DNA from 2 places in the Amycolatopsis sp. NPDC003865 genome. Region 2 is predicted to be linked to the other one. Evidence: riboswitches for the same ligand, from Rfam matches in the RefSeq annotation. Region 2 holds a riboswitch; the other holds the start of a gene.
The links. Region 2 has a riboswitch for glycine ahead of gcvP (aminomethyl-transferring glycine dehydrogenase). Riboswitches for the same ligand answer to the same signal wherever they lie in the genome.
Positions count from the first base shown of each region.

Region 1: linked by a shared signal. The riboswitch ahead of gcvP (aminomethyl-transferring glycine dehydrogenase) and the one ahead of gcvP (aminomethyl-transferring glycine dehydrogenase) in region 2 are both predicted to bind glycine.

Region 1 covers NZ_JBSGJA010000019.1:206,357-221,606, forward strand. Annotated here, with positions in the region: gene ACWEVP_RS36685 (helix-turn-helix domain-containing protein) at 1-26, opposite strand, end outside; gene ACWEVP_RS36690 (nuclear transport factor 2 family protein) at 195-557, shown strand; gene ACWEVP_RS36695 (NAD-dependent epimerase/dehydratase family protein) at 604-1,758, opposite strand; gene ACWEVP_RS36700 (GtrA family protein) at 1,896-2,393, shown strand; gene ACWEVP_RS36705 (glycosyltransferase family 2 protein) at 2,323-4,497, opposite strand; gene ACWEVP_RS36710 (NAD-dependent epimerase/dehydratase family protein) at 4,494-5,441, opposite strand; gene ACWEVP_RS36715 (hypothetical protein) at 5,566-6,234, shown strand; gene ACWEVP_RS36720 (helix-turn-helix transcriptional regulator) at 6,303-7,037, shown strand; gene gcvP (aminomethyl-transferring glycine dehydrogenase) at 7,021-9,906, opposite strand; glycine riboswitch at 10,075-10,173, opposite strand; gene ACWEVP_RS36730 (MerR family transcriptional regulator) at 10,216-10,794, opposite strand; gene ACWEVP_RS36735 (TetR/AcrR family transcriptional regulator) at 11,074-11,706, shown strand; partial or broken gene ACWEVP_RS36740 (thioredoxin family protein) at 11,799-12,068, opposite strand; gene ACWEVP_RS36745 (MerR family transcriptional regulator) at 12,044-12,433, opposite strand; gene ACWEVP_RS36750 (bifunctional nuclease family protein) at 12,475-12,948, opposite strand; gene ftsR (transcriptional regulator FtsR) at 13,165-13,911, opposite strand; gene garA (glycogen accumulation regulator GarA) at 13,908-14,378, opposite strand; gene gcvH (glycine cleavage system protein GcvH) at 14,494-14,880, opposite strand; gene ACWEVP_RS36770 (CDP-alcohol phosphatidyltransferase family protein) at 14,981-15,250, opposite strand, start outside.
Region 2 covers NZ_JBSGJA010000004.1:188,787-204,036, reverse strand. Annotated here, with positions in the region: gene ACWEVP_RS12545 (PadR family transcriptional regulator) at 72-407, shown strand; gene ACWEVP_RS12540 (DUF1700 domain-containing protein) at 404-1,645, shown strand; gene ACWEVP_RS12535 (alpha/beta fold hydrolase) at 1,810-2,703, shown strand; gene ACWEVP_RS12530 (general stress protein) at 2,824-3,348, opposite strand; gene ACWEVP_RS12525 (glutamine synthetase family protein) at 4,022-5,368, shown strand; gene ACWEVP_RS12520 (gamma-glutamyl-gamma-aminobutyrate hydrolase family protein) at 5,349-6,059, shown strand; gene ACWEVP_RS12515 (aldehyde dehydrogenase family protein) at 6,056-7,423, shown strand; gene ACWEVP_RS12510 (3-oxoacyl-ACP reductase) at 7,423-8,190, shown strand; gene ACWEVP_RS12505 (hypothetical protein) at 8,187-8,384, opposite strand; gene ACWEVP_RS12500 (helix-turn-helix domain-containing protein) at 8,456-9,748, shown strand; glycine riboswitch at 9,827-9,920, shown strand; gene gcvP (aminomethyl-transferring glycine dehydrogenase) at 10,057-12,888, shown strand; gene gcvT (glycine cleavage system aminomethyltransferase GcvT) at 12,896-13,987, shown strand; gene gcvH (glycine cleavage system protein GcvH) at 14,001-14,378, shown strand; gene glyA (serine hydroxymethyltransferase) at 14,378-15,250, shown strand, end outside.

The sequences.
Region 1 (15,250 bases), on a different contig from region 2:
ACGGGCCGCTGCCGCGCCTGCACCATGGTCGTCACGGAGGCGACGCTACGGCGCCCAAGGCGCCCCTGCCATTACTTCCGGGGTAATGCCACCGCATTACCTCCCGCGTAATCGACGCGCCGCACGCCACCGGCCAGAGTGGTCCTCAGCGCAGGGACGACCGAATCCGTTGTCCCCCAACGAAAGGAACCACCATGACCGACGTCCGCGCCCTCGTCGAACAGTACATCGCCGTCTGGAACGAGACCGACGGCGGCAAGCGGCGCGCCCTCATCGCCGACGTCTTCACCGACGGCGCGAGCTACACCGACCCGCTCGGCGCCGTCGCCGGCCACGACGGGATCGACCAGTTCGTCGGCGGGGCCCAGCGGCAGTTCGCCGGCCTCACCTTCAGCCTGCCCGCCGAGCCCGACGCCCACCACGGCCTCGCGCGGTTCCAGTGGTACCTCGGCACTCCCGGGGCGGCCGAGCCGGTCGCCATCGGGTTCGACGTCGTCGAGCTCGAAGACGGGAAGATCGCCAAGGTGCACGGCTTCCTGGACAAGATCCCCGGCTGACCACCCGGCGTGCGGGCTCCCGGCCCCGGGAGCCCGCACGGACCCGTCAGTCCTTCAGCGCGCCCCGCCAGCGCACCGTCGGGCGCAGCTTCTCCGGGTTCACGCGGTGCTTGTTGGCGCCCACGATGTCGAACATCGACTCGATCAGCGTGTCCGAAAGCAGGTGCGGCTCCAGCCCCAGCCCGACCAGCCCGGTGTGCTTCACGTTGTAGTAGTGCTCCGGCGCCTCGGTGCGCGGGTTGTCCAGGTGCTCGATCTGCACCGGACCGGGGAACCGGTCGGCGACGAGGTCGGCGATCGCGGCCACCGACATGCTCTCGGTCATCTGGTTGAACACGCGGAACTCCCCCGCCTCGGCCGGGTTCTCCACGGCGAGCCGGATGCACTCGACGGTGTCGCGGATGTCGATCAGCCCCCGCGTCTGCGCGCCCTTGCCGTACACCGTCAGCGGCTGCCCCAGCACCGCCTGGATGACGAACCGGTTCAGCACCGTGCCGAACACCGCGTCGTAGTCGAAGCGGGTCGCCAGGCGCGGGTCCGCCGCCGTCTGCGGCGTCTGCTGGCCGTACACGACGCCCTGGTTCAGGTCCGTCGCGCGCAGCCCCCACGCGCGGCAGGTGAATTCGATGTTGTGCGAATCGTGCACCTTGGTCAGGTGGTAGAACGACCCCGGCCGCTTCGGGAACAGCACCCGATCGGAACGCCCGTTGTGCTCGAGGTCCAGCCAGCCTTCTTCGATGTCGACGTTCGGCGTGCCGTATTCGCCCATCGTGCCCAGTTTGACCAGGTGGATCGAGGGGTCGATCTCCGCGATCGCGTACAGCAGGTTGAGGTTGCCGATCACGTTGTTGTGCTGGGTGTACACCGCGTGCTCGCGGTCGATCATCGAGTACGGCGCCGACCGCTGCTCGGCGTAGTGCACCACGGCGTCGGGGCCGAAGTCCCGCACCGCCCCGAACAGGAACTCCGCGTCGAGCAGGTCACCTTCGTAGCTGGTGATCGTCCGCCCGGAGACCTCCTCCCACGCGGCGATCCGGCCGGCGAGGGACTCGATCGGGACGAGGCTTTCGACGCCGAGTTCGGCGTCGTAACCGCGGCGCGCGAAATTGTCGAGAACGGCTACCTCGTGGCCTTTGTCCGATAAGTGCAGCGCGGTCGGCCAGCCCAGATATCCGTCACCGCCGAGAACCAGCACCCGCATTGTGCCGCCTTTCCTGCTCGTTTACGCCCCCGACGCTATCGATCACGTGCTGATGAAGACCTGGCAATAAGCTGTGAATCTCCTATGCGTAGGGGACCCGGACGGCGGCTTCCCGGGCCCACGGGGAGGATGGGGACATGACGACCGTAACCAACGGCGTGCGGCCCCGCACAACGGAGAAGACCCGCCGCCGCGGCTGGGCCCGCCTGGCCCGCGCCGCCGCAACGTCGGTCGCCGCCACGGTCCTCAGCCAGGTCGTCCTGCTCGCCGTGCTCGCCACCGGCGGTGCCGCGGCGTGGGCGAGCACGCTGGCCTGGGCGGCCGGCGCGGTGCTGAACTTCCTGGTCACCCGCCGCTGGGTGTGGGGCCGCACCGGGCGCCCGCGCGTCCGCCGTGAGCTGCTGCCCTACCTGGCCGTCATCGGCCTCGGCGGGCTCGCCTCGATCGGCCTGACGACGCTGGCCGGCTCGCTCCTGACGCCGCTGGACCTGCCGCACTTCTGGTGGGTCGTGCTCGTCGACGGCGCGTACGTGGCCAGTTACGCGCTGGTGTTCGTCGTCAAGTTCACGCTGCTCGACCGGCTCGTGTTCGGCCGCGGCGCAGCACGTACCCCCGCCACCACGTCCCGGTCATGACCCGGGCGTAGTTCGCGCCGTAGACGACGCTGCCGCCCTTCTTGCTCTTGCCCGCCTTGCGCAGCCGCATGCTCATCGGCAGCTCCACGACCCGGGCGCCGCGCGCGGTGACGCCGAGCAGCAGCTCCGAGGACTGGTACTGCGGCTCGTTGAGCGGAACCGAGCAGGCCAGCTCCGCCCGCATCGCGCGGAACCCGAACGACGTGTCGGTGATCCGCCGGGCGGTCAGCACCGTCGCCAACGCCGCGAACACGCGCACGCCCAGCCACCGGACGCGGCTGTCGGCCTCCTCGTGCCCGAGCCGCCGGGACCCGGTGACGAAGTCCGCGGTCCCCGCCACGACCGGGCGGACCAGCGCTTCCAGCTCGCTGTTGTCGTACTGGCCGTCGGCGTCGGTGGTCACGACGTACTCCGCGCCGGCCTCCTCCGCGAGGTGGTAGCCCAGGCGCAGCGCGGCGCCCTGGCCGCGGTTGCGGGGCGCCACACAGACGTACGCGCCGTGGTCTTCGGCGATGGCGGCCGTGTCGTCGGTGCCGCCGTCGACCACGACGAGCACGTCCACGCGCATGCCGAGGCACTCGTCGGGCATCTTCTCCAGGACTTCGCCGATGCCGCCGGCTTCGTTGTAGGCGGCGATGACGACGGTCAGCGGCGCCAGCTCCAGTCCCGGGTGGCGGCCGCGGAAGTCGTCGAGGGCGCCGGTGTCGACGTCGTCGGGGAACGCGGCGAGGCGCTTCCGGCTGGCCGAGGTCAGCGTGGTGAAGCCGAGCGCGCCCGCCACGGGCAGCAGCACGAGGGCGGGGATCTGGTAGCGCCAGGAGAACTGGAACACCGCTGACGCGAAGAGCAGCACCAACCCGCTCGACGCCGCCAGCAGCGCGCCCGCCCGCGCCCGGTCCAGGGGCTTCTTGCGGCGGAACACCGTCAGCAGGCCCAGGATCGCGCCGATGCCCAGCACCGCGCCCGGGACGTACCCGCCGCCGAGCTGGTAGTCGCGGAGGATCTTGGCCAGTGGCTGGTCGACACTCGCGTTCACGCCGTCGTTCTGCTGCGTGACCAGGTCGATCAGCGACTGGTCGGCCCACTGGGGGTAGGTGAGCTGGAACTGCCAGCGGTCCAGCGGGACGTCGGTCGGGTCCTGCTCCCGGGTCCAGGCGAAGCTCTTGGCGAAGTCGGTCAGGATCGCGTCGGCGACGTCGCCGGGCTGTTCCTTCAGCACGTCGACCGCGAACTCGTGCGCCAGCGCGGCCTTGTCCGCGCCCGGGGGCAGCGGGCCCGGCCAGTTCGGGTCGAGGTCGGCGTGGGTGTAGTTGTCCACCAGCCGCGTCTCGCGCGGCTCGGCCGGGCAGAAGACCCGCAGCGTCGGGTCGAGGTGCAGGTTCGCGCAGTCGGCGACGGCGGCGGTGCGGCCGTAGAGCATGTTCCCGGACGGCCCGGTCAGTCCCCACTTGCCGGTCTCCGAATGCACCCGCGCCGAGTACGGCACGAGCACGGCCAGCAGGCCGAGCAGCCCGACGCCGGCCCGGCGCCAGCCCGCCCAGTGCCGCCACGCTCCCCCGGCGACGACCAGGAAGACCAGCAGGGGCAGGGCCAGGGAGATGCCGATCAGCCGGGTCAGCACGCCGAACCCGAGCAGCAGACCCGCGGCGCCGGCGCGTTTCCAGCCCGGGGTGCCCCAGCCGAGCAGCAGCCACAGGAGCCCCAGGAGCACCGCCTCGAACGTCACCTCGGACATGATGTTCTGCTCGATCTGCAGCTGGTAGGCGTCGAGCAGCACCGGCGCGGCGGCGAGCGCGCCGACCCACGGGCGGCCGCCGAGACGCAGGACCAGCCCGTACACGCCGATCGCGATCAGGACCCCGCCGACGTGCTGGACGGCGGTGACCCACGCCAGCCCGCCGACCGCCAGCAGCGGGCGCAGCACGAGGTCGTAGCCGATCGGGTCGAGCTGGTCGGCGCGCAGCGCGTGCAGGTTGTCGATGTAGCGGAACGAATCGATGAACAGCAGCGCGGGCCGGTAGGCGAGCCAGGTCAGCACCCGGAGGGCGATCGCCGGGACGAGGAGAACGAGCAGCAGCCAGTGGCGCTTCGGAAAAGCGGTCACGGTGTCGCGTTTGGACGGTCGAGGCCGGAGAAGTACTTCCACGCCGTGGCCAGGCCATCGGTGAGCGAGACCTCCGGCCGGTACCCGATGGTCCCGGCACTGGCCGAAACGTCGACGACCACGGCGGGCATCTCCCCCGCGGGCGCGTCGACGTGCTCGACCGGCAGTTCGGCGCCGGTCACCTCGCGCACGGCTTCGACCATCTCCAGCACCGACACCGACCGCCCGGCGCCGACGATCGCCCGGCCGGAGTAGCCGCTGCCGAGGGCCAGCAGGATCGCCCGGACGACGTCGTCGACGTGCACGAGGTCACGGCGCTGGCGGCCGTCGCCGTAGACCTTGACGCCGGTGCCGGCGAGCGCGGCCCGCATCATGCGCGGCACGAAACTGTCCTTGTGGGACATTCCCGGGCCGTAGACGTTGGTGAACCGCAACGCACACGTCGTCATGCCGTACGCGCCGGCGTAGCCCGACAGCAGCATTTCGCACGCCGCCTTGGTGGCGCCGTACGGCGTCAGCGGGCGCGGCGGCAGGTCCGGGGTGATCGTCGCGGTGCCGACGTCGCCGATCACCGCGTTGGTCGAGGCGAGCAGGAACGCCGGCACCTCGCGAACGCGGGCGAGCTCGAGGAGTTCCTGGGTGACCAGGACGTTGTCGGCGAAGGTGTCCTCGGGCAGCTCGACCGACTTCAGCACCGACGTGAGCGCCGCGAGGTGCACGATCCCGGTGGTCCCCTGCCGCACGGCTTCCTCGCGGACGGCGGCGTCGCGGAGGTCGCCGGTCACCACGCGGACGCCCTCGAGCTCCTCGGGGAACGGGACCCGGTCGACGACGGTGACCCCCGCGCCCTGGTCGCGGAGGGCCCGCACGACGGCCCGGCCGATGAAGCCGCTGCCGCCGGTCACGACCACGGACGTCCGATCAGGACCGTGCGCATTCGCCATGGCGTCAACCTACCTCCCGTTCCTGTGCGGGGGCCGTGCGCGTACGCAGAACTGCGTATGGCCGCGGTCCCGGCCGGATTGGTGTCCTGGACGGGTCATGAAGCACCGGGGAGGAAGGCTCACCATGAAACGACTCTTCACCGTTCCGGCACTGCTGCTGGCCTCGCTGGCCGGGGCGCTCACCGTGTCCGCCGCGCCCGCGAGCGCGGCGACGACGGATGTCGGCGTCATCCCGTCCAGCCGGTCGTGCCCGGTCGGCACCGAGGCGATCGTCATCCGGATGGACGACGAGGACTCGGGCAACGCGAACTCGCGCGGCGGGTTCATCGGGGCCGTCAGCAGCACGAGCAACACGGAGATGTTCTTCTGCCGGGTCGACGGGACCGCGTTCCGCGGGGTCACGCAGTCCGGCTCGTTCCGGCCCTACGCCGTGCTGAAGCTCGGCGCGAACTGCCCGAACGGCTCGCAGGAGTTCTCGCGCCGGTTCGACAACGAAGACGACAGCAACAACAACTCGTTCTCGGGCAACATCTTCCCGAACGTGAGCGACAGCAACACGCTGCTGCGGTTCTGCCTGTTCGCGCCGGGGGTGGCCACGACGACGGCGTTCCCGAACGTCGGTTTCGGCTACCTGGTGTTCTCGGGGGTCGACTCGTCGGGCTTCTTCCACACCGACGACGAGGACGACAGCAACAACAACCAGTACTCCGCGCCGGCCGGGATCACCAGCATCGCCCAGTCGATCGTGAGCGCCGGTTCGAACACCACGCTGAACGTCCGGATCGCCCGGTAACACCCGGTTCGTATCTCCCTCGGTTCTTCCGGGTCTTTCCAGTCCGGGAGAACCGAGGGGGATCTGGGGTGAGCAGTGAACTGACGGCGCGGTGCCTGCACCGCGCCCTCGAAGTGGTGCGCGAGCTGAAGGCGGCGGGGCCGGGCGAGGGGCTGGCCGGACTGGGCCGGCTGATCGGCTGCGACGTCGTCTCGTGCACGAGCACCGAGCACACGACGCGCAGGCTGACCGGCACGGTCACCGACCGGCCGGAGCAGAACCTGATGCGCCACCCGGAGTTCCGGGCGCACGTGCACCAGCACCCGGGCTTCGCGGCCTACCGCTCCGGTGCGCTGCGGCTGGGCACGTCCGCCGCGCTGAGCGACCTGGCCGACCTGCGGACGCTGCGCGCGCTGCCGTTGTACACCGACTTCTACCGCCCGCGCGGGACGGTGGACCAGCTGCTGTGCGTGGTCCAGGTCGACGACCGGCACGGACGGGTCCTGACGCTCAGCCGGTCACGGCCGGGGTTCGCCGCGCGGGACCGTGAGCTCGTGGACCTGCTGGCGCCGCACCTGGCCCAGGCGTTCGCCCGCGAATCGCCACCGCCGGTCCGGCCGGTCACCGGCGGGCCGGTCGGGGTGCTGACCGCCCGGGAACGGGAGGTGGCCGGGCTGGTCGCGCGCGCCGCGCCGGACCGGGAGATCGCCCGCCGGCTCGGCATCAGCCCCCGGACGGTCCAGAAGCACCTGCAACAGATCTACCGCAAGCTGGCGCTGGCCAGCCGCACGGAGCTGATGGTCCACCTCACCGGCCCCCGGTGAAGGCTTCCGGGGGTGGGCAGGAGCAGACCAGGTTGCGGTCGCCGGCCGCGCCGTCGATGCGGCGGACCGGGGGCCAGATCTTCGCCGCCGCCGGGCCCGCCGGGAACGCCGCGACTTCCCGGCTGTACGGCCGGTCCCAGTCGCCCACGAGGCACCGCGCGGTGTGCGGAGCCTGCCGCAGCGGGGACTCCGCCAGAGCCCACTCCCCCGCCGCGACGCGGTCGATCTCCGCGCGGATCGCGATCATCGCGTCGCAGAAGCGGTCCAGCTCGGCGAGGTCCTCGCTCTCGGTCGGCTCCACCATCAGCGTGCCCGCCACCGGGAACGACATCGTCGGCGCGTGGAGGCCGTAGTCCGCGAGGCGCTTGGCCACGTCGTCGACCGTCACGCCGGTCGCCTTCGTCAGCGGCCGCAGGTCGAGGATGCACTCGTGGGCGACGAGCCCGCCGTGGCCCGCGTACAGCACCGGGAAGTGCTCGCCGAGGCGGCGGGCGACGTAGTTGGCGTTGGCCACCGCCACGAGCGTCGCGCGGCGCAGGCCCTCGGCCCCCATCATCCGGACGTACGCCCACGAGATCGGCAGGATCGACGCGCTCCCCCACGGCGCCGCGCTGACCGGCCCGACCCCGGTCGCCGGGCCGGCCGCCGGCTGGAGGGGGTGGTTCGGCAGGAACGGCGCCAGGTGCGCGCGGGCGCCGATCGGGCCGACGCCGGGTCCGCCGCCGCCGTGCGGGACGCAGAACGTCTTGTGCAGGTTGAGGTGCGAGACGTCCGCGCCGAAGCGGCCGTACTGCGCCACGCCGATCAGCGCGTTCAGGTTGGCGCCGTCGACGTAGACCTGCCCGCCCGCGTCGTGCACCAGCGCGCACACCTCGCCGATGGTGTCCTCGTAGACCCCGTGCGTCGAGGGGTAGGTGATCATGATCGCGGCGAGGTCGGCGCGGTGGTCGTCCACAGTGGACCGCAGGTGGCCGAGGTCGATGTTGCCGTCGTCGTCGCAGCGGACGACGACCACCCGCATGCCGGCCATGACGGCGCTCGCCGCGTTGGTGCCGTGCGCGCTGGCCGGGATGAGGCAGACGTCCCGCTCGCCTTGGCCGCGCGAACGGTGGTAGGCGCGGATCGCGAGCAGGCCGGCGAACTCGCCCTGGCTGCCCGCGTTCGGTTGCAGGGAAACCGTGTCGTAGCCGGTGATCCGCGTGAGCCACGCGCTCAGGTCGGCGACGACCTCCAGGAGCCCGGCGGCGTCCTCGGCGGGTGCGAACGGGTGCAGGCCGGCGAACTCCGGCCAGGTGATCGGCTCCATTTCCGCCGTGGCGTTGAGCTTCATGGTGCACGAGCCGAGCGGGATCATGCTGCGGTCGAGCGCGACGTCGGAGTCGGCGAGCCGCCGCAGGTAGCGCAGCAGCGCGGTTTCCGAGCGGTGGGCGTGGAACACCGGGTGGGTGAGGAACTCGCTCGTGCGGCGCAGCGGAGCGGGGAGCGCGTCGGCGGTGTCGGCGTCCAGACCGTACACATCGGACACCGAGACGCCGAACGCCTTCCACACCCGGGAAAGCCGCTCGCGGGTCGTCGTCTCGTCGCAGGCGACGCCGACGTGGTCGTCGTCGACGCGCCGGAGGTTGACGCCGAGGTCGCGGGCCGCGTCGACGACCGTGTCCGCCCGGCCGGGGACGGCCGCGACGACGGTGTCGAAGAACTCGCCGTGCACGACCTCGACACCGCCTTCGCAGAGCCCGGCGGCGAGCACCGTGGCCATCCGGTGGGCGCGCAGCGCGATGTCGCGCAGGCCGTCGGGCCCGTGGTGGACCGCGTACATCGACGCCATCACCGCCAGGAGGACCTGCGCGGTGCAGATGTTCGAGGTCGCCTTCTCGCGGCGGATGTGCTGCTCCCGCGTCTGGAGGGCGAGCCGGTACGCGGGCGCGCCGTCGGCGTCGGTCGACACGCCGACGAGCCGTCCCGGCAGCTGCCGCTCGAGGCCCTTCCGGACGGCGAGGTAGGCGGCGTGCGGGCCGCCGAAGCCGAGCGGGACGCCGAACCGCTGAGTCGACCCGACGGCGACGTCGGCGCCGAGCTCGCCGGGCGGCCGCAGCAGGGTCAGGGCGAGCGGGTCGGCGGCGACGACCACGGCGGCGCCGTGCTTCTTGGCATCGGCGATCGTCAGGTCCGGCTCGCGCACCGCACCCGAGGCGCCGGGGTAGGCGAGCAGGATGCCGAAGAAGTCGCCGCCGAGCCCGAGCCCGGTGAGTCCCTGGGAGAGGTCTTCGACGACCAGCTCGATGCCGAGCGGCTCGGCGCGGGTGCGGAGCACGGCGAGGGTCTGCGGGAGGGTGTCCTCGTCGACGACGAACCGGTTCGACGGCGATGTGCCCGCCCGGCGCACGAGGGTCATGGCTTCGGCGGCCGCGGTGGCTTCGTCGAGCATCGAGGCGTTGGCGACCGGCAGGCCGGTCAGGTCGGCGACCATGGTCTGGAAGTTGAGCAGCGCTTCGAGCCTGCCTTGGGAGATTTCCGGCTGGTACGGCGTGTAGGCGGTGTACCAGGCGGGGTTCTCGAGGACGTTGCGCCGGATGACGGGCGGGGTGACGGTGTCGTGGTAGCCGAGCCCGATCATCTGCACCATGGGCCGGTTGCGGCCGGCGAGCTCGCGCAGTTCGGCGAGCGCCTGGGCTTCGGTGGCGGCGGGCGGGAGTTCGAGCGGCTGCGCGGACCGGCGGAGCGATTCGGGAACGGCACGCTCGGAGAGCTCGTCGAGAGAGGTGACGCCGATGACGTCGAGGATCCGGCGGAGTTCGCCGGGGCCGGGCCCGATGTGCCGGTCGGCGAAGGGGATGCCCTGTTCCAGCGAGGCAAGTGACGGATCCACGATGGCCTCCTGGGGACAGCGGGGGTGGACCGGGACGGCAGTGTCCTGGTCCTCCCCGCTCTGTCTGACCCCGAGGGGCGCCTGAGAGTTTCGCCCGAGGTTGAGCCGGGCTTGCACCGTCGGCGGGGCCATCAGGTTGTGTCCTGACGACCCGCTTTCCAGAGGCGTCTCGTCCGCGCGGTCCAGGGTGCCTGAGAGGTTCCGGGGAGGACTTGCTCCTTCGGCGCCGAGTTCAAGGTGTGACTCGGACTCTCCCGCGCGGATTCGTCGACCGCGGGGAGAACCTTACTCGCACCCCCGCGGCGGTGATCACCCGGTCCGGCGGGCGTTGCGGCGCTGGGTCAGCTCGTCCGGTTCGTGGGTCTCGACGACGCCGCCGTCGGCGCGTTCGGCCGGGAACTCGTGGATGGTGCCGCTGATTTCCTGCATGGCGCCGCTGACCGCGATGCCGAAGACGCCCTGGCCGCCTTGGAGCAGATCGACGATCTCCTCCGGCGAGGTGCACTCGTAGACGGTGGTGCCGTCGGAGAACAGCGTCACGCGCGCGAGGTCGCGGACTCCGCGCACGCGCAGGTGGTCGACGGCGACGCGGATGTTCTGCAGCGAGACCCCGGTGTCCAGCAGCCGCTTGACGACCTTGAGGACCAGGATGTCCTTGAACGAGTACAGCCGCTGCGAGCCGGAGCCGTGTGCGGTGCGGATGCTGGGTGCGACCAGCTTCGTCCGGGCCCAGTAGTCGAGCTGGCGGTAGGTGATGCCCGCGATCTGGCACGCCGCCGGGCCGCGGTAGCCCACCAGCTCGTCCGGCAGCGAGTTGTCGGGGAACAGCTCACCCTGCTCGCCACTCGCGACCTCAACAGGCTGCTTCTCGGAACCAGCCTCGACCACGCAAGCCTCCCCTCGCCCGACCTGGCGGCCGGCGAATGACAGCCGGAGGAGTCCCAGGAGCGGGACCCGCCGGAGATCAACCGCCACGGTCCGGCCCCAGACCGTGAATCACACCGTGGCGATTTACCTCCTTCGACGGTAAGCGCCCGGACAGTGCCGGTCAACGCGACGCGCGGCAAGCCTCAACGGTCGGATGAGCCTTTGCACCGTTCGCCGTACCCCCACGACGGTGGTTCAAACCTCTTGCGCGGTTTTACTCATCCGAGTAACTTTTTACTCATGCAAGTAAACACCGACCTCATGGCGGAACTGGGGCTCAGCGTCACCGAGGCGGCCCGCCGCGCGCAGATCATCGGGGCGACCATCGGCGTCCTCGCCGACCTCGGGTACCGCAAGACGACGTTCGCCAAGATCAAGGAGCGGGCCGGGCTCAGCAGCACCCGGCTGATCTCCTACCACTTCACGAACAAGGCCGGCCTGATGCAGGCCGTGCTGAGCACGGTCGTCGAGACGAAGAACGAGTTCCTGAAGGAGCGCACCGGCGGCGGGGTCGACCCCGCGGACCGGCCCGGCTACCTGCGGGCCCACATCGAGACGTCGATCGCGTTCCTGCGCGCGTACCCGGAGTGCGTCCGCGCGCTGACCGAGCTGTCGGCCAACGCCGACGACGAGGACGGCTGGGTGATGACGAAGGTGCTGGTCGACGACATGCGCGTGCACGGCCTCGCCCGTCAGCTGAAGCAGGGTCAGGCCGAGGGGGTGTTCGGCGAGTTCACGCCGGAGGTGATGGCGATGTCCGTCGCGCAGGCGATCGACGGGGTGGCCGCGGCGTACGCGGCCGACCCGTCGCTCGACCTGGAGAAGTACGGGCGTGAGGTGGCGGCCGCCTTCGTCAAAGCGACGGCGCCGTGAGGGCCCGGTCGAGGCGGTCTTCGATGCGGGCCTTGGGGGAACGCGCCGACGATCGTCTCGACCGGCTCGCCACCGCGGAACAGGATCATCGTCGGCAACGACATGACCTGGTAGGAGCGGGTGGTCTCCGGGTTCTCGTCGGCGTTGATCTTGCGGACGGCGAGTTTCCCGGCCCGTTCGGCGGCCAGCTGCTCGAGCACCGGGCCGACCATCCGGCACGGGCCGCACCAGGTGGCCCAGAACTCGACCAGCACGGGGACGTCGCTGCCGACGACCTCCGCGAACGTGGCGTCGGTGACTTCGCTGACTGTGGTGTTTTCGGACACGAGGAGCTCCTTCACGGGCGTGGGCGGACGACACACGGATCGGGTGCTTGCCGCGCGAGGGCGCCGGCGAGCTTCGCGGCCAGTTCGCCGCGGATGCCGCCGAGCCGCGCGAGAAGCGCGTCGGCTTCTTCGAGCTTGCGGCGGTAGACCTCGATCGAACTGGCGCAGGAGTCGCCGGTTTCGTGGCCGCTGCGCAGGCACTCGACGAAGGGGCGGGTCTCCTCCAGGGTCAGGCCGACCGTCTGCAGGGTCTGGATTTCCTTGACCAGCTGCAGGTCTTCCTCGTCGTACTCGCGGTAGCCGTTCGCCGCGCGACGCGCCGCCAGGAGACCCTGGGACTCGTAAAAACGCAGCGCACGGGTGGTCACACCCGTGCGCTGCGCAAGTTCTCCGATCCGCATGCCCCGACGCTAGACGTTGCCGTCCGCGTCAAGGCAAGTTCTCACGTATCCGCACCCCGGAAGTCCTCGGGCGACACGGAGTCGAGGAACTCGCGGAACTTCTCGACCTCGTCCTCCTGCTCGTCCGGGATGATCAGGCCGGCCTCTTCCAGTACCGCGTCCACGGCGTGGATGGGGACGCCGATCCGCAGGGCCAGCGCGACCGAGTCGCTCGGCCGGGCGGACACCCGGATGTCGCCGTCGAAGACCAGTTCCGCGAAGAACGTGCCTTCCTTGAGGTCGGTGATGACGACCTGCTCGAGCTCCCGGCCGAGTGCCCCGATGACCTCTTTCAGCAGGTCATGGGTCAGCGGACGGGCGGGCCGGACTCCCTGTTGCTCCAAGGCGATGGCGGTCGCTTCGACCGAGCCGATCCAGATCGGCAGGTACCGTTCACCCTCGGTCTCCCGCAGCAGCAAGATCGGCTGATTCGCGGGCAGCTCGACCCGCACACCGACGACGCGCATCTCGCTCATCGGGCTTCGCCTCCCTCTCGTGCACGCGGGCGCAGGTGCTGGAACGTTTCGGCGCCGCCACTGCCGACGCTACCCGTCATTCCCACGCTGTGCTCGCTGTCGAGACTATCTCGGTTCGCCTGCCGCAAACCCCTGCCTTCACGGTACGGCATGCGGCACCGAACATTCAGTCATTGACATGGGACCGCAAAGAGGATCTCACTGCCCCGTTACGGATCAACACCCCGTGACGCCGCGGATTCCCGCCTTGACGAGGAGCGTGTGGAGCGTCACGGACAGTGCCGCGACCTCCCGGACCACCTCGTCGGCCCTGGACTTCGCTTCCGGGTCACGGTGCCGATACACCGGGGTCACGATCTGCTCCAGCAACCCGACCTCGCGGTCGGCCGCGGCGCGGAAGGCACGCAGGTGTCTCGGCTCGATACCGAATTCGGTCATCGCCTTCACCGTCCGGGCGACCAGCACCGCGTCCGGGTCGAAGAACCCGGCGGGGCCGGGCCGGACCAGGCCGTACTGCTGCAGCTCGGCCAGCGCGGCGGCGTCGATGCCGGCCTGCTCCAGGAGCTCCTCCTGGGTCAGGCGCAGGTCCTTGCCGGTGGCGAAGTCTTCCGCCACGGGCAGGCCGACGTTCTCCGCCGGCGCGTCGATCGGCACCAGCCGGCGCGGCGGGCGGGGCAGGGCCGCGGTGGGCTCGGCGCCCGAATCCACCGCGTCCAGCTGCTCCTTGATGACCTTCAACGGGAGGTAGTGGTCCCGCTGGGCGGCCAGGACGAACCGCAGGCGCTCCACGTCCGCCGCGGCGAACTGCCGGTAGCCCGAAGGCGTCCGGCCCGGCGTGACCAGGCCTTCCGCTTCGAGGAACCGGATCTTGGAGATGGTGACATCGGGGAAGTCCCCGCGCAGCTGCGCGAGTACCGCCCCGATGCTCAGTCCGTGGTTCTGTGGCCGCCCGGCCGCCGTCACTGCGCCCCCTGGCCCCCGTGACCCGGGCCGGTCAGGAAGACCAGGCGGAACTTGCCGATCTGCACCTCGTCGCCGCCCGCGAGAACGGCCTGGTCGACCGGCTCGCGGTTGACGTAGGTGCCGTTGAGGCTGCCGACGTCGATGACGACGAACTCGCCGCCCTCGCGCCGGAACTCCGCGTGCCGCCGGGAGACCGTGACGTCGTCCAGGAAGATGTCGCTGTCCGGGTGCCGCCCGGCGCTGGTGGTGTCGCGGTCGAGCAGGAACCGCGAACCCGCGTTGGGCCCGCGCTTCACGACCAGCAGGGCCGAACCCGGCGGCAGGGCGTCGACACCCTGGACCGGCGCCTCCGCGGCCGGGGCGGGCTCGTGACCTTCGGCTTCGGCCAGGAAGTCGGCCCGGAAGACAGAGGTCCGCTCCGGAGACTGCTCCGGGGGAACGCCGCCGGGCCCGTCGTTCGTGCTCACCTGAGCTCTCCTCCACACATGCTGTGATGCCTAGTACTCAAGAACGTGTAGCTGCCAACGTACCGTGCCTGATCGATTCTCCGAGCCCCGGCTCCCCGAACCGGCGGAGCGGGCTTCAGCCCTTGGTCAGGGCGTCGTACGCCTCGGCTTCGAGCAGGGCTTCCAGGCCCGCCGGGTCGTCGAGCCGGATCTCGATCAGCCAGCCCTCGCCGTAGGGGTCGCTGTTGATCAGCTCGGGCGAGTCGGCGACGGCGTCGTTCACCGCCACGACCTCGCCGTCGACGGGCGCGAACAGCTCGGAAACGCTCTTGGTCGACTCGACCTCGCCGAACACGTCGCCCGCGCTCACCTGGCGGCCGACCTCGGGCAGGTCGACGAAGACGACGTCGCCGAGCTGGTCCTGCGCGTACTCGGTGATGCCGACGCGGACGAGGGTGTCCTCGCCGCGGGTGGCGACCCACTCGTGTTCCTCGGTGTAGCGAAGCTCTTCAGGAGCGGACAATGCCGGTCCCCTTTCATGCCCTCACTGGCGAAACGTGCTGGGCGAAGTCTTACACCCACACGGCGCAGCCGCCCGGCACGGGCCGGGAAAAAGGTCGCGCTCAGTCGCCGGCGGCGCCGGGCGCGACCGGCTCGCTCTCGGGTGAGGCGTCACCGCGCAGGGCGTTGCGCGCTTGCACGACGTACAGCACGCCGGACCAGACGTAGAGGACCGCGCCCCAGATCGTGAACGCGTAGCCGATCGGCCGGGCCACCGCGGCCACGTCCGAGCCACCCTGCGCGAGCAGCAGGAACGGGAACGCGTACATCAGCACGAACGTCGCGCCCTTGCCGATGTAGGTCACCTCCGGCGGGGCGAAGCCGCGGCGGCG
Region 2 (15,250 bases):
GTTCGGCCCTCCGCCGTGCGCACTACTGTGCAATGCGTGGTACCTTCCCAAGCGTAAGACTGGAGGGTGCAGTGGAGATCAGTCAGCTGCTCAAAGGGGTGCTCGACCTCGCCGTGCTCGCGGTGCTCCGCGAGGAAGACGGCTACGGGTACGACGTCCTGCGAAGACTCAGGAGCGCCGGCCTGGACGAGGTGGGGGACGCGTCGGTGTACGGGACGTTGCGCAGGCTCTACAAAGCCGGCCTGCTCACCTCGTACGTGGTGCCCAGCGAAGAGGGCCCGCACCGCAAGTACTACAGCCTGAACGAGCCGGGCCGGGCCCGGCTGGCGGAGTCGGGCAAGACCTGGCAGAGCTTCGCATCGACGATGAACGTACTCCTGGGAGACGCAGTGGGAGAGGCAGCATGAGCGACAAGCCGACCGCCGTGCGGGTGTATCTGGCGCGGGTCCGCACCGCGCTCGCCGACCTGCCCGCGAGCGAGATCGAAGAAATCCTCGAGGACGTCCGCCCGCACCTGGCGGAGCTCGAGGCCGAGCTGGGGGAGGGCGCCCGCGTCGAGGCCCTGATCGAACGGCTCGGCACGCCCGAGAGCTACGCCGCCGAACTGCGCGCGTCCGGCGGGTACCCGGCGCCGGCCGAGGGGGCGACACAGGTGCTCGCCACCGCGAAGGCCCCGAGCCTCGCGAAGCCGCGCATCGCGTTCTGGGGCCTGGTGCTCAGCGCCGTGGCGCTCGCGCTGTTCGCGTTCGCCGCCGCGGTACGCGTCGACCCCGACGGGCTGCTGGGCGCCGTGCTGTTCCTGCCCGTGTTCCTCATCAGCCTCTTCCTGCTGCTGCGCGGCGGGGTCGAGCCGGTGCTGGCGCTGCCGGAGGTCGGGTGGCTGCGCGAGACGCTGGCCAAGGGGCGCCGGCAGGAGGACTCCGGGAAGGCGATCACCTACCTCGCGTCGCTGAAACCGGCGTGGTGGGTCGTGTGCGCCGTCGTGCTGATCGCGTTCGGGCTGCTGCTCATGCTGCGATCGCGCAGCGCGGTGCTGCTGCTGCCCTTCCTGTTCGTCGCGGGGGGCGCGGCGGTGTGGGCGGGGCCGCGCGTGCGCCGTGACCGGCGGCTGCTGTGGCTCGCCGTGCCGATCTCGGCGTTCGTCATCGGCGGCATCCTGGGCGGCTTCGGCGCGGCGGTCGACCTGATCTCCCACCGGAACTCCTACTCGAGCTCGCCGTCGTACTACCCGTCGTCGTCCGACCGGTACGGCAACGAGCAGCTGACCTACGGCGGCCACGAGGTCGAGAACGTCTACGCGTTCGACGCCGAGGGCAAGCCGCTGACCGAGGTCTACCTCTACGACGAGGAGGGCCGTCCGCTCACGCTGACCCGCTACGGCTGCGAGCGCGCGAGCGGGACCAAGGAGAAGATCGGCGCGGACAACCGGTTCCCGCGGCCGCGGGTCGAGCAGGGCGTGACCGACGACGAGGGCAACTACAACGGCTACAACGGGTACCGCTCGGCCTGCCGCGAGGACGCGGGGGTGCCGTTCAGCGCGGCGATCCCGAAGGTGACGGCCCCGCCGGCCACGTCCACCGCACCGGCCACGTCCACCGCACCGACGTCTTCGTCCGCGCCGGCCACGCCGACGCCGACGAAGTAACGGGGGAACGAACGCCGGGAGCCGGTTCGGGGCCGCTCCCGGCGTTCACCCGATCCCAACGTGCGCGAAACGTCCCGCGAACGCGGGCGTGCTGAGCTGGGTGGGTGCCGGACGCCTTCGCCCCGCGGACCCGCGTGGTCCACGGGTACGAGCGCGCCTACCGGATGGCCGGGCGCGGGCCCGCGCTGCTGTTCCTGCACGGCATCGGTGACGACTCGTCGACGTGGCTGGAGCTGCTGTCGTCGCTGGCGGCCGACCACACGGTGATCGCGCCCGACCTGCTCGGGCACGGCGCTTCGGCCAAGCCGCGCGCGGACTACTCCGTCGCCGCCTACACGTGCGGGATGCGCGACCTGCTGACCACGCTCGACGTCGACCGCGTGACGGTGGTCGGGCACTCGCTCGGCGGCGGCGTCGCGATGCAGTTCGCCTACCAGTTCCCGGAACGCTGCGAGCGCCTCGTCCTGGTCGGCTCGGGCGGGGTGGGCGCGGGCGTGCACCCCTTGCTGCGGCTGGCCGCGGCCCCGGGCGCGGGAATGGTCCTGCCGCTGCTGGGCAGCCGCCCGGCGCTGACGGCGCTGCGCGGGTTCGCCGGGCTGCTGCGGGTGTTCGAGGACACCGACCTCGACTACGTGCTGACCCGGTACGTCCGGCTGCTGGAGCCGAGCACCCGGTCGGCGTTCCTGCGGACGCTGCGCTCGGTCGTCGACTGGCGCGGGCAGGTCGTCAACATGCTCGACCGCTGCTACCTGACCAGCGGGATCCCGACGCTGCTGGTGTGGGGCACCGAGGACCGGGTCGTGCCGAGCGGCCACGCGCTGCGCGCGCACCGGGCGATGCCGGGCAGCAGGCTGGTGCTGTTCGAGGGCGCCGGGCACTTCCCGCACCGCGCGGACCCCGAGCGGTTCCTGGCGATCCTGCGGGAGTTCCTGGTTTCGACGGCGCCGGCGGAGTACGACCGGGCGCGCTGGGGCGAGCTGCTGCGGGCGGGCCGCCCGGCGGGGACTCCGGATCCGACGGGGGTTCCGGACGCTCCCGCGGTGGCCTCGGGGAGCTGAGCAGCCCCCGTTTTCCACGCTACCGGCGGGCACCGACAGTTCGGGGAGTGGCGACCGGAGCTGTCCCCAGGTACGACGAAGGCCACCTCCCGGCGGAGGTGGCCTTCGCTCTTCAGGGTGTCAGTGGCCGAAGGCGCTGCGCGCCGCGAGGTCCGCCAGGAGCGCGCGGCCCTTCTCGGCGTTGCGCGGCTGGGAAAGGACGTCGTAGCGGCGGGCGACCAGCTGGCTCTGGGAGATGAACCCGCGTTTGTTGCGGTTCACCGCGTAGCCCAGCGCGCCGAAGAGCAGGTTGAACCCGAGACCGGCGACGAGGCCGATCACGATCGGGACCAGACCCGCGCCCGGGTTCAGCAGGCTGAGCACCAGGCCGAGGAACAGGCCGAACATCGCGCCGGAGGTCGCCGCGCTGCCCAGGACCTTGCCCCAGGACATCTTGCCGGCGACGCGCTCGACGAGCATCGGCTCCACGCCCACGATCGTGACGTCGGTGACCGGGAAGTCCGTGCCCGCGAGGTGGTCGACCGCGCGCTGCGCCTGCTCGTAGGACTCGTAGGAACCGATCGGCCAGCCGGTGGGCATGGTCGGCAGCTGGGGCCGCGCCTGCTGCTGTCCGATCGTGTTCTGCTGCGTGAATGCTGTGGTCATCGATCTCACCTCTCCTGCCCCGTTCAACGTGGGAGTACCCGGAATTCCTCCCGGCGCGGCGAATTCACAGGGTCTTCTCAGCCGGGCAAACCGCGCAATCCGGCGGTGAGCGCAGGCCGGGGGCGGGTGGGGTGGATGGAGCCGGGGAGCGGGAGGTCGGGGCGTGGTGCCGAGCGCTGCGCGGTGGCCGACGCGGGGCGGGCGGGGGTGGTGGCCGCCGTGGGGCGGGCCGCGGCGGAGGACTGGCGGCCGCGGCTGCCGAACGCTGCGCGATGGCCGGCCGTGGGGCGGGCGGCTGCGCGGCGAGCCGGCACCGCGACTCCACCGCGCGAGCCGGGCTACCCGTCGCGCTGCCGCAACGCCGGTCGAGCGGGGTGGTGGTCGGTCGGCGCGGCGGGCCGCCACCGCGACTCCACCGCGCGAGCCGGGCTACCCGTCGCAACGCCGGCCGAGCGGCGGGCGTGACGCGGGGCCCGGAGCAGCGAGCCGGGAAGCCGGCGCGGGTCCCGGACACCAGCACAGCGGCCGTCCCGCACCCGCACGGCCGACCGCAACTCAATGGCTCAAAAAGATACCTTTGTTCCAGTTGACCCCGCGCCCCTCGCCCGGTAGGAAGGACCCGCAAAGGATTCGCATCAAACCTTTGGGGTGGCTGATGGCACGCAGGCGAGGCATGCTCACCCTCGACGAGCTCCGGGCCCGGGTGGACGCGGGCACGATCGACACCGTGCTCGTCGCGATCACGGACATGCAGGGCAGGCTCCAGGGCAAGCGCTGCTCGGCGGAGTACTTCCTGGACGAGGTCGTCGGGCACGCCACCGAGGCCTGCAACTACCTCCTGGCCGTCGACGTCGACATGAACACCGTCGACGGCTACGCGCTCTCCTCCTGGGACAGCGGCTACGGCGACTTCGTGCTGCGCCCCGATCTCGAGACGCTGCGCGAGATCCCGTGGCACGAGGGCACCGCGCTGGTGCTCGCCGACGTCGAGCGGGTCGAAGGCGGTCCCGTTCCCATGTCGCCGCGGCAGATCCTGCGCCGGCAGCTCGACCGGCTCGCCGAGCGCGGGCTCGCCGCCTACGTCGGGACCGAACTCGAGTTCATCGTCTTCGACGACACCTACGAAGCCGCCTGGGACAAGCGCTACCACGGTCTCAAGCCGGCCAACCAGTACAACGTCGACTACTCGATGCTCGGCACCGCGCGCCTCGAGCCGCTGCTGCGCCGCATCCGCAACGAGATGGCCGGCGCCGGGCTCTACCCCGAGTCCGCCAAGGGCGAGTGCAACCCCGGTCAGCAGGAGATCGCCTTCCGCTACACCGACGCCCTGCGCACCTGCGACAACCACAGCGTCTACAAGAACGGCGCCAAGGAGATCGCCGCGCAGGAGGGCAAGAGCCTCACCTTCATGGCGAAGTACAACGAGCGTGAAGGCAACTCCTGCCACATCCACATCAGCCTGCGCTCCACCGAGGGCCGCGCCGTCCTCGCCGGCGACCACGACCACGGCTTCTCGACGCTCATGGAGCAGTTCCTCGCCGGCCAGCTCGCCGGGCTGCACGAGCTGACCTACTTCTTCGCGCCGAACGTCAACTCCTACAAGCGGTTCGTCCCCGGCAGCTTCGCGCCGACCGCCATCGCCTGGGGCACCGACAACCGCACCTGCGCGCTGCGCGTCGTCGGGCACGGCGAGTCGCTGCGCGTCGAAAACCGCGTGCCGGGCGGGGACGTGAACCCCTACCTCGCCGTCGCCGCGCTCATCGCCGCCGGCCTCCACGGCATCGAGAACGAGCTGGAGCTGGAAGAACCCTTCAGCGGCAACGCCTACCACTCCGACCGCGGCACCGTGCCGACGACGCTGCCCGAGGCCGCCGCGGCCCTCGACGGCAGCGACCTGGCCCGCGACGCCTTCGGCGACGACGTCGTCGACCACTACCTGAACGCGGCGAAGATCGAGATCGACGCCTACAACGCCGCCGTCACCGACTGGGAGCTGATCCGTGGCTTCGAGCGCCTCTGAACCGGTCATCGGCCTCACCAGCTACCTCGAGCCCGCTAAGTTCGGGGTCTGGGAGACCGAAGCCGCGCTGCTGCACCGGTTCTACGTCGACTGCGTCGTCGCGGCCGGTGGCGTCCCGGTGCTGCTCCCGCCGGTGTCCGAAGCCCACGGCCGTCTGATGTCCACAGTGGACGGCCTGGTGCTGACCGGCGGCGCCGACGTCGAGCCCGGGCGCTACGGCCACGAGCCGCACCCGGCCACCTACACCCGGCCCGAGCGCGACGCCTTCGAGTTCGGCCTGTTCGAAGCGGCCCGCCGCCAGGGCAAGCCGGTGCTGGGAGTGTGCCGCGGCCTGCAGGTGATGAGCGTCGCCCTCGGCGGCACCCTGACCCAGCACCTGCCGGAAGCGAGGGAAACCACCGAGCACCAGCCTGCGCCGGCGACGTTCGGCCGGGGCACGGTCACCCTGGCCGAGGGCAGCCGGGCCGCCGCGATCCTGGGCCCGGAAACCAAGACCCTCTGCTACCACCACCAGGCCATCGACCGGCTCGGCGCCGGCCTGGAACCGGTCGGCTGGGCCGCCGACGGCACCATCGAAGCCGCCGAGGTGCCGGGGGAGTTCACCCTGGGCGTCCAGTGGCACCCCGAGCAGGACAGCGACGACGTGCGGCTCTTCCGAGCCCTGGTCGACGCGAGCAAGGAGAGGGCATGACCAGCAGCTTCGACGTCCGGAACCCCGCCACCGGGGAGGTGGTGCGGACCGTCCCGCTGACCAGCGCCGAGGAGACCGACGCGGCGATCGCCCGCGCGCAGGCGGCGTTCCCGGCCTGGCGCGACGTGACCCCCGGCGACCGTGCGCGGCTGCTGCGCCGCTTCGCCGACGCCGTCGAGGCCGACATCGAGCACCTCGCGCGGCTGGAGGTCGAGAACTCCGGGCACACCATCGGCAACGCCCGCTGGGAGGCCGGCAACGTCCGGGACGTCCTCAACTACTACTCCGCCGCCCCGGAACGCCTGATCGGCAAGCAGATCCCGGTGCCGGGCGGCGTCAACGTCACCTTCCAGGAGCCGCTGGGCGTGGTCGGCGTGATCGTGCCCTGGAACTTCCCGATGCCGATCGCCGGCTGGGGCTTCGCGCCCGCGCTCGCCGCCGGCAACACCGTCGTCCTCAAGCCCGCCGAGCTGACGCCGCTGACCGCGCTCCGGCTGGCCGAACTGGCGCGCGAGGCGGGTGTCCCGGAAGACGTCTTCCAGGTGCTGCCCGGCAAGGGATCCGTGGTGGGACAGCGGTTCGTCGACCACCCGGGCGTGCGCAAGGTCGTCTTCACCGGCTCCACCGAGGTCGGCAAGCAGATCATGGCCGGCTGCTCGGCCCAGGTGAAGCGCGTCACCCTCGAACTCGGCGGCAAGAACGCGAACATCGTCTTCGCCGACTCCGACCTGGAGAAGGCCGCGGCGACCGCGCCCTACGGCGTCTTCGACAACGCCGGGCAGGACTGCTGCGCGCGGTCGCTGATCCTCGTGCAGGCGAGCGCGTACGACCGCTTCATGGAACTGCTCGAACCCGCCGTGCACGGCGTCGTCGTCGGCGACCCCGGCGACGAGAAGACCGAGATGGGGCCGCTGATCTCGGCTTCGCACCGGGAGAAGGTCGCCTCCTACGTCCCGGACGACGCACCCGTCGCGTTCCGCGGCAGCGCGCCCGCCGGCCCGGGCTACTGGTTCCCGCCGACCGTCCTCACCCCGCCCGACCTGCGGCACCCGGCCGTGGCGGAGGAGGTGTTCGGCCCGGTCGTCGCCGTCGTGCCGTTCGCCGAAGAGCCCGACGCCGTCCGGATGGCCAACGCGACCGAGTACGGCCTGTCCGGGTCGATCTGGACCCGCGACGCCGGCCGCGCGTTCCGGGTGGCGCGCGGCGTCGAAGCCGGCAACCTGTCGGTGAACTCGCACTCTTCGGTGCGCTACTGGACGCCGTTCGGCGGGTTCAAGCAGTCCGGCCTCGGCCGCGAACTGGGCCCCGACGCCGCGGCGGCGTTCACCGAAACCAAGAACGTCTTTCTCAGCACGGAGGAGTAATGGTCCAGCGTTTCGAAGGCCGCGTCGCGGTGATCACCGGCGGCGCGAGCGGCATCGGGCTCGCCTCGGCGCGCCGCTTGGCGAGCGAAGGCGCGAAGGTCGTCATCGGGGACCTGACGCCGGCCGAGGGCAAGGCGGCCGCGGACGAGGTCGGCGGCGCGTTCGTCCAGACCGACGTCACCGACGCCGAACAGGTCGAGAACCTGTTCCACAGCACGGTCGAGCAGTTCGGCTCGGTCGACGTCGCGTTCAACAACGCGGGGATCTCCCCGCCCGAGGACGACTCCATCCTGACCACCGGCATCGACGCCTGGGAGCGGGTGCAGCGCGTCAACCTGACGTCGGTGTACCACTGCTGCAAGGCCGTCCTGCCGCACATGCAGCGGCAGGGCAAGGGCTCGATCATCAACACGGCGTCGTTCGTCGCGGTGATGGGCGCGGCGACGTCGCAGATCTCCTACACCGCGTCCAAGGGTGGCGTGCTCGCGATGAGCCGCGAGCTCGGCGTGCAGTTCGCGCGGGAGAACATCCGCGTCAACGCGCTCTGCCCGGGCCCGGTGAACACGCCCCTGCTCAAGGAGCTGTTCGCGAAGGACCCGGAACGCGCGGCGCGGCGGCTGATCCACGTGCCGGTCGGCCGGTTCGCCGAGCCCGAGGAGATCGCGGCGGCGGTGGCGTTCCTGGCCAGCGACGACGCCAGCTTCATCACGGCCTCGCAGTTCCTGGTCGACGGCGGCATCTCCGGCGCTTACGTCACCCCGCTCTAACGCTTGGTCGGTTTCTTGACGCCGTAGACCTCCCGCAGGTAGCTCCAGGCGGCGTTGAGCTTCTTGCGCTCTTCGGAGACGAGCCGTTCGCGGCGGCGCAGCACGCGGACGGCGATCTCGGAGGCGAGGAAGGCACCGGCGGCGAAGGTCAGCACGCCGACGATGAGCGTCAGGGCGATGATGGTGGTGGTCATGCTCACAGCGTCGGGCGCGCGCGGGCGATTCGTCCGTGCGCAAAGCTAGCCGGTTTCGTTAGCTTTGTGAGGTGACGCACTGGCGCGCCGGCGAGTGGGCGGAAGCGGTCCGGACGGGCATCCGCGCGAGGGGGCTTTCCCTCGACGAGGCCGCCCGCCGGATCGGCGTCCCGACGTCCACGCTGCGCAGCTGGATCGAGCACCGGCACGCGCCGAAGGTGACGGTGTTCGACCACTGGGCGCAGCTCGCCGAGGTCACCGGGCTCGGGGAGGCCGAGCTGCTGCGCGTCGCCGGCGTGCTGCCCGACTCCCTCGCGTCGCCGGTCCACGTCGCGCAGGCGGCGAAGGCGCTGCGGGAGGGCATCGACCAGGCCGGGCAGTTCCTCCGGCAGGCCACGGCGCTCGTCTACTCCTCGCCCGGCACGCAGGTGGCCAACGCGATCGCCGCGTCGCCGATCGACTGGGAGATGCGGATCCGCTCGGCGACCCGCGGCGACGAAGTGCGCGTCACCTACCACCACTACGTCGGGATCGTCCCGCCGCGGGACTTCCCGTACGACGACGCCGAGACGCGCCGCATCATCGAGCACGAGATCCTCGGCGAGCTGTGGCGGCCGCTCGGGCTCTACTGGCGGGTCGCCGAGGTGCACGACTGGCACGAGCCGCCGCGGCTGGTCATCCAGGTGCCCGAGCAGGAGGCGACGCGGCCGCCCGCGCCGTCGCCGGTGATCGCCGCGCCGCCGGTCGTGGTGCTGTCGCCGATCTGGGGGTACGGCGAGCTGCTGGCGTCGCTGGTCGCCGACGGGCTCGGGTTCGGCACCGTCGACTTCCGCTACTTCGGCCTCCCGGACGCGATGGCCGACCGCGTCCGGATCACCGCCCGCGAGCTGGCCGAACCGGCGCCGCGGCTGGTGCACTCGGTGCCGCCGATCATGCTGCTGCACGGGCTGGCCGTGCCGGACCTGACCGGACGGCTCCCGGTCGTCGTCCGCTACGGCCCCCGCATGCGGGCCCGGGCGGCGCGGATCTACCGGTCGGCGCTGCTCGAAGCCGGGTTCACCGACCCCCTCGACGGCGTCCGGGCGATCGAGGAGGCGATCGCGGTCCCGCCGGGCTGCGCGTACTTCGAGGTGACGCTCGCCGACGAGGACGTCTTCGACGGCGACCACCCCTCGCTGGACCGGCTCAACGACGCGGTGGCGTGGCACGCCGAGCAGATCGTCGAGCAGGTGCTGCTGGGCGCCGGGCACCCGCCGGTGCCGGTGGGCGGGCCGCTCAAGCGCCTGGTCCTGCCGTCCGGCCGGGTCCGGCGGCCACCGGCGCTCGCCGGGAGCGTCATGCGTCGAGGCGCGCTCGAAGACTGATGTGGTGTTGCCCGGGTGAAGTAGACGGACCTCGAACCCGGCAGGTACCGTGACCGTCACAACTGCAGATCGGGCCGTAGAGCCGGAGCGGGAGAGCCCCCACGAAGTCGGTGGGGCACCGAAGGAGCAAACTCCCCAGAATCTCTCAGGTACCTGTTACCGCTTCGCGCGAGGCCACTCTGGAAAGCAGGCGCACCCGCGCCTCACCCAAGGTGAAAGCCGTGCATCCCACGGTGAAACTCTCAGGTGCCATGACAGAGGGGGAGTTCCCAGCGCACCGTTGTGTGCCCAGGCCCGAGGAGCTCCCCATCACTTCAACGCAGTTCGACGCCCGCCACATCGGCCCGTCCGAGGCCGAACGCGCGAAGATGCTGGCCGAGTGCGGCTACGGCAGCCTGGACGCCCTCGTCGGCGCCGCCGTGCCGAGCGCCATCCGCGCGACGAAGGAACTCACCCTGCCGCCCGCCGCGTCCGAAGAGGACGCCACCGCGGAGCTGCGCGCCCTCGCCGCGCGCAACCGGCCGATGACGCAGATGATCGGCCTCGGCTACTCCGACACCGTCACCCCCGGCGTGATCCGCCGCAACGTGCTCGAAAACCCGGCCTGGTACACCGCGTACACGCCCTACCAGCCGGAGATCTCCCAGGGCCGGCTCGAAGCCCTCCTCAACTTCCAGACGATGGTCGCCGACCTCACCGGCCTGGCCACCGCGAACGCCTCGCTGCTGGACGAGTCGACCGCCGTCGCCGAAGCCGTCACGCTCATGCGCCGCGCGTCCAAGTCCAAGTCGAACAAGGTCGTCCTCGACGCCGAGTGCCTGCCGCAGACCATCGCCGTCGTGCGCACCCGCGTCGAGGCCCTCGGCATCGAGGTCGAGGTCCGCGACCTGCTCACCGGCCTGCCGGACGAGTTCTTCGGCGTCGTCGTCCAGTACCCCGGCGCGTCCGGCGTGCTGCGCGGCCGCGGCTTCTACCACGCGATTTCCGAGTCGGCGAAGGCCGCGGGCGCGCTGTTCACCGTCGCCGCCGACCTCCTCGCGCTGACGCTCATCACCTCGCCCGGCGAGTTCGGCGCCGACGTCGCCGCCGGCTCGACGCAGCGCTTCGGCGTCCCGCTCGGCTACGGCGGCCCGCACGCCGGGTACATGTCCGTGCGCTCCGGGCTCGAGCGCTCGCTGCCCGGGCGTCTCGTCGGCGTCTCGGTCGACGCCGACGGCAACTCCGCCTACCGCCTCGCGCTGCAGACGCGTGAGCAGCACATCCGCCGAGAGAAGGCGACGTCCAACATCTGCACCGCGCAGGTCCTGCCGGCCGTGCTGGCCGCGATGTACGCGGTTTACCACGGCCCGGACGGCCTGAAGAAGATCGCCCAGCGTGTCCACGGCCTGGCCGCGGGCTTCGCCGCCGCACTGCGCGCGGCCGGTGTCGAGGTCGTGCACGAGTCCTTCTTCGACACCGTCGTCGCGCGCGTCCCGGGCGGCGCCGCCGAGGTCCACGCGGCCGCCCGTGCGGCCGGGATCAACCTCGGCCACGTCGACGCCGACCACGTCCGCGTCGCCTTCGACGAGGTCAGTACCCCCGCGATCACCGCGAAGGTCCTGCGCGCGTTCGGCGTCGAAGAAGAGGCCGGTGACGGTGTCGCGCTGCCCAGTGGCCTGGCCCGCGAGAGCGGCTTCATGGGTCACGAGGTCTTCGGCACGCACCGCTCCGAGACGGCGATGCTGCGCTACCTGCGCAAGCTGTCCGACCTCGACTACGCGCTCGACCGCGGCATGATCCCGCTCGGCTCCTGCACGATGAAGCTCAACGCCACCACGGAGATGGAGCCGATCAGCTGGCGCGAGTTCGCCGGCATCCACCCGTTCGCCCCGGCCGAGGACGCCGAGGGCTACCACACGCTGGTGGAGCAGCTGGCCGGCTGGCTGGCCGAGGTCACCGGCTACGACAAGGTGTCGCTGCAGCCGAACGCGGGCAGCCAGGGCGAGCTGGCCGGGCTGCTGGCGATCCGCGCCTACCACCGCGCGAACGGCGACGAGGCCCGTGACGTCTGCCTGATCCCGTCGTCCGCGCACGGCACCAACGCCGCGTCCGCGGTGCTCGCCGGGATGCGCGTGGTCGTCGTGAAGTGCACCGACGAGGGCAACGTCGACCTGGCCGACCTCAAGTCCAAGGTGGACACCCACAAGGACACGCTCGCCGCGATCATGGTGACGTACCCGTCCACGCACGGCGTCTACGAGCACTCGATCGACGAGCTGGCCAAGATCGTCCACGACGGCGGCGGCCAGGTGTACGTCGACGGCGCGAACCTCAACGCCCTGCTCGGCCTGGCCAAGCCGGGCGAGTTCGGCGGCGACGTCTCGCACCTGAACCTGCACAAGACCTTCTGCATCCCGCACGGCGGTGGCGGCCCCGGCGTCGGCCCGGTCGCGGTGCGCGCGCACCTCGCGCCGTTCCTGCCGAACCACCCGCTGCTCGACGCGGCCGGTCCCGAGACCGGCGTCGGCCCGATCAGCGGCGCGCCCTACGGCTCGGCGTCGATCCTGCCGATCTCCTGGGCCTACGTCCGGATGATGGGCGCGCCCGGCCTGACCGCGGCCACCAAGGTCGCCGTGCTGGCCGCGAACTACGTCGCTTCGCGCCTGGCGCCGCACTACCCCGTGCTCTACACCGGCCAGGACGGCCTGGTCGCGCACGAGTGCATCCTCGACCTGCGCCAGCTCACCAAGGAGACCGGCGTGACGGTCGACGACGTCGCCAAGCGGCTCATCGACTACGGCTTCCACGCGCCGACCATGTCGTTCCCGGTCGCGGGCACCCTGATGGTCGAGCCGACCGAGTCCGAGGACCTGGGCGAGATCGACCGGTTCTGCGACGCGATGATCGCCATCCGCGCCGAGATCGACGAGGTGGCCAACGGCCGCTGGAGTGCGGAGGAGTCCCCGCTGCGCGGTGCCCCGCACACCGCGGAGACGCTGGTCGGCGAGTGGGACAAGCCCTACGACCGCGAGCTGGCCGTGTACCCGGCGGGTGTTTCGCGCAAGAACAAGTACTGGCCCCCGGTGCGTCGCATCGACGGCGCCCGCGGCGACCGTAACCTCGTGTGCTCCTGCCCGCCCCTCAACGCTTACGAAGGCTGATCCCGACGTGTCGAAGGAAACCTCCCTGCACGGAGTCCACAAGGGACTCGGTGCGCTGTTCACCGACTTCGCCGGCTGGTCCATGCCGGTCCGCTACGCCAGCGAACTGGCCGAGCACAAGGCCGTCCGCGAGGCGGCCGGGCTGTTCGACCTCTCGCACATGGCCGAAATCCACGTCACCGGCAAGCAGGCGGCCGACGTCCTGGACTTCGCGCTGGTCGGCAACCTGACCGGGGTCAAGCCGGGCCGGGCGCGGTACACGATGATCTGCGACGCTTCCGGCGGTGTGCTCGACGACCTGGTCGTCTACCGGCTGGCCGACGAGCACTACCTGGTCGTCGCCAACGCGGGCAACGCGAAGGTCGTCGCCGATGCCCTCGCCGAGCGGGTCGCGGGCTTCGACGCCGTCGTGGACGACAGGTCCGAGACCACCGCGCTGATCGCCGTCCAGGGTCCGAAGGCCGTCGAAATCCTGGGCGCGGTGACCGACGCCGACCTGGACGCGCTCAAGTACTACGCCAGCGTCCCGGCGTCGGTGAAGGGCCACGACGTCCTGCTCGCCCGCACCGGCTACACCGGCGAGGACGGCTTCGAGCTGTTCGTCGACGCCGACGAGGCGCCGGCGCTGTGGCGCCTGCTGATGGACGCGGGCGAGCCGCACGGCCTCGTCCCGGCCGGCCTGGCCTGCCGCGACACGCTGCGGCTGGAAGCCGGGATGCCGTTGTACGGCAACGAACTCACGCTCGACCAGAGCCCGTTCGAGGCCGGGCTCGGCCGCGTCGTCAAGTTCGAGAAGCCGGGCGACTTCGTCGGCCGCGCGGCTCTCGAGGAGCGGTCCAAGCAGGACGTCCCGCGCGTGCGGGTCGGGCTCAAGGGCGCCGGCCGCCGGGCCCCGCGGCACGGGTACAAGCTGCTGGCCGACGGCACCGAGATCGGCGAGGTGACCAGCGGCGCCCTGTCGCCCACGCTGGGTTACCCGATCGCCATGGCGTACGTCGATCGGGCGTACGCCGAGCCCGGCACCGAGCTCTCCGTCGACATCCGGGGCAGGATCGAGCCCGTCGAGGTCGTCGCCCTGCCCTTCTACTCCCGCGCGTAAAGGACTCCCAGCTGTGAGTATCCCCGAGAACCTGCAGTACACCAAGGAACACGAGTGGCTGAAGGTCGAGGACGGCATCGCCACCGTCGGCATCACCGCCTTCGCCGCCGAGTCGCTCGGTGACATCGTGTTCGTCCAGCTCCCCGACGCGGGTTCGACGATCACCGCCGGCGAGGTGTTCGGCGAGGTCGAGTCGACCAAGTCGGTCAGCGAGCTGTACGCGCCGGTCTCCGGCGAGGTCGTCGAGGTGAACGGCACCACATCGGACACCCCCGAGGTCATCAACTCCGACCCGTACACCGAAGGATGGCTCCTGAAGGTGCGTCTGACCGGGGACGTGCCGGAGCTGCTCGACGCCGCCGCCTACGCCGCGCACACCCAGGAGAACTGATGACGACTTTCGACGCCCACCTCGCCGACGTCGACCCCGAGGTCGCCGCGGCCGTCGCCGACGAGCTGACCCGCCAGCAGTCCACCCTGGAGATGATCGCCTCCGAGAACTTCGCGCCGGTGGGCGTGCTCGAGGCGCAGGGCTCGGTGCTGACCAACAAGTACGCCGAGGGCTACCCCGGCCGCCGCTACTACGGCGGCTGCGAGCACGTCGATGTCGTCGAGCAGCTCGCCATCGACCGCGCGAAGGCCCTCTTCGGCGCCGAGCACGCCAACGTCCAGCCGCACTCGGGCGCGCAGGCCAACGCGGCCGCGATGTTCGCCGTGCTCAAGCCGGGCGACACGATCCTCGGCCTCGACCTGGCGCACGGCGGCCACCTGACGCACGGGATGAAGATCAACTTCTCGGGCAAGCTCTACAACGTGGTCGCCTACCACGTCGACAAGGAGACCGGGATCGTCGACCTGGCCGAGATCGAGCGCCTGGCCGGCGAGCACGAGCCGAAGCTGATCATCGCCGGCTGGTCGGCGTACCCGCGTCAGCTCGACTTCGCCGAGTTCCGCCGCATCGCCGACAAGGTCGGCGCCAAGCTGATGGTGGACATGGCGCACTTCGCCGGGCTGGTCGCGGCCGGGCTGCACCCGTCGCCGGTGCCGCACGCCGACATCGTCACCACGACCACGCACAAGACCCTCGGCGGCCCCCGCGGCGGGCTCATCCTGTCGCGTGAGGAGCTGGCGAAGAAGATCAACTCGGCGGTGTTCCCCGGCCAGCAGGGCGGGCCACTGGAACACGTCATCGCGGCCAAGGCCGTCGCGCTGAAGATCGCCGCGAGCGAGGAGTTCAAGGAGCGCCAGCAGCGCACGCTCGAA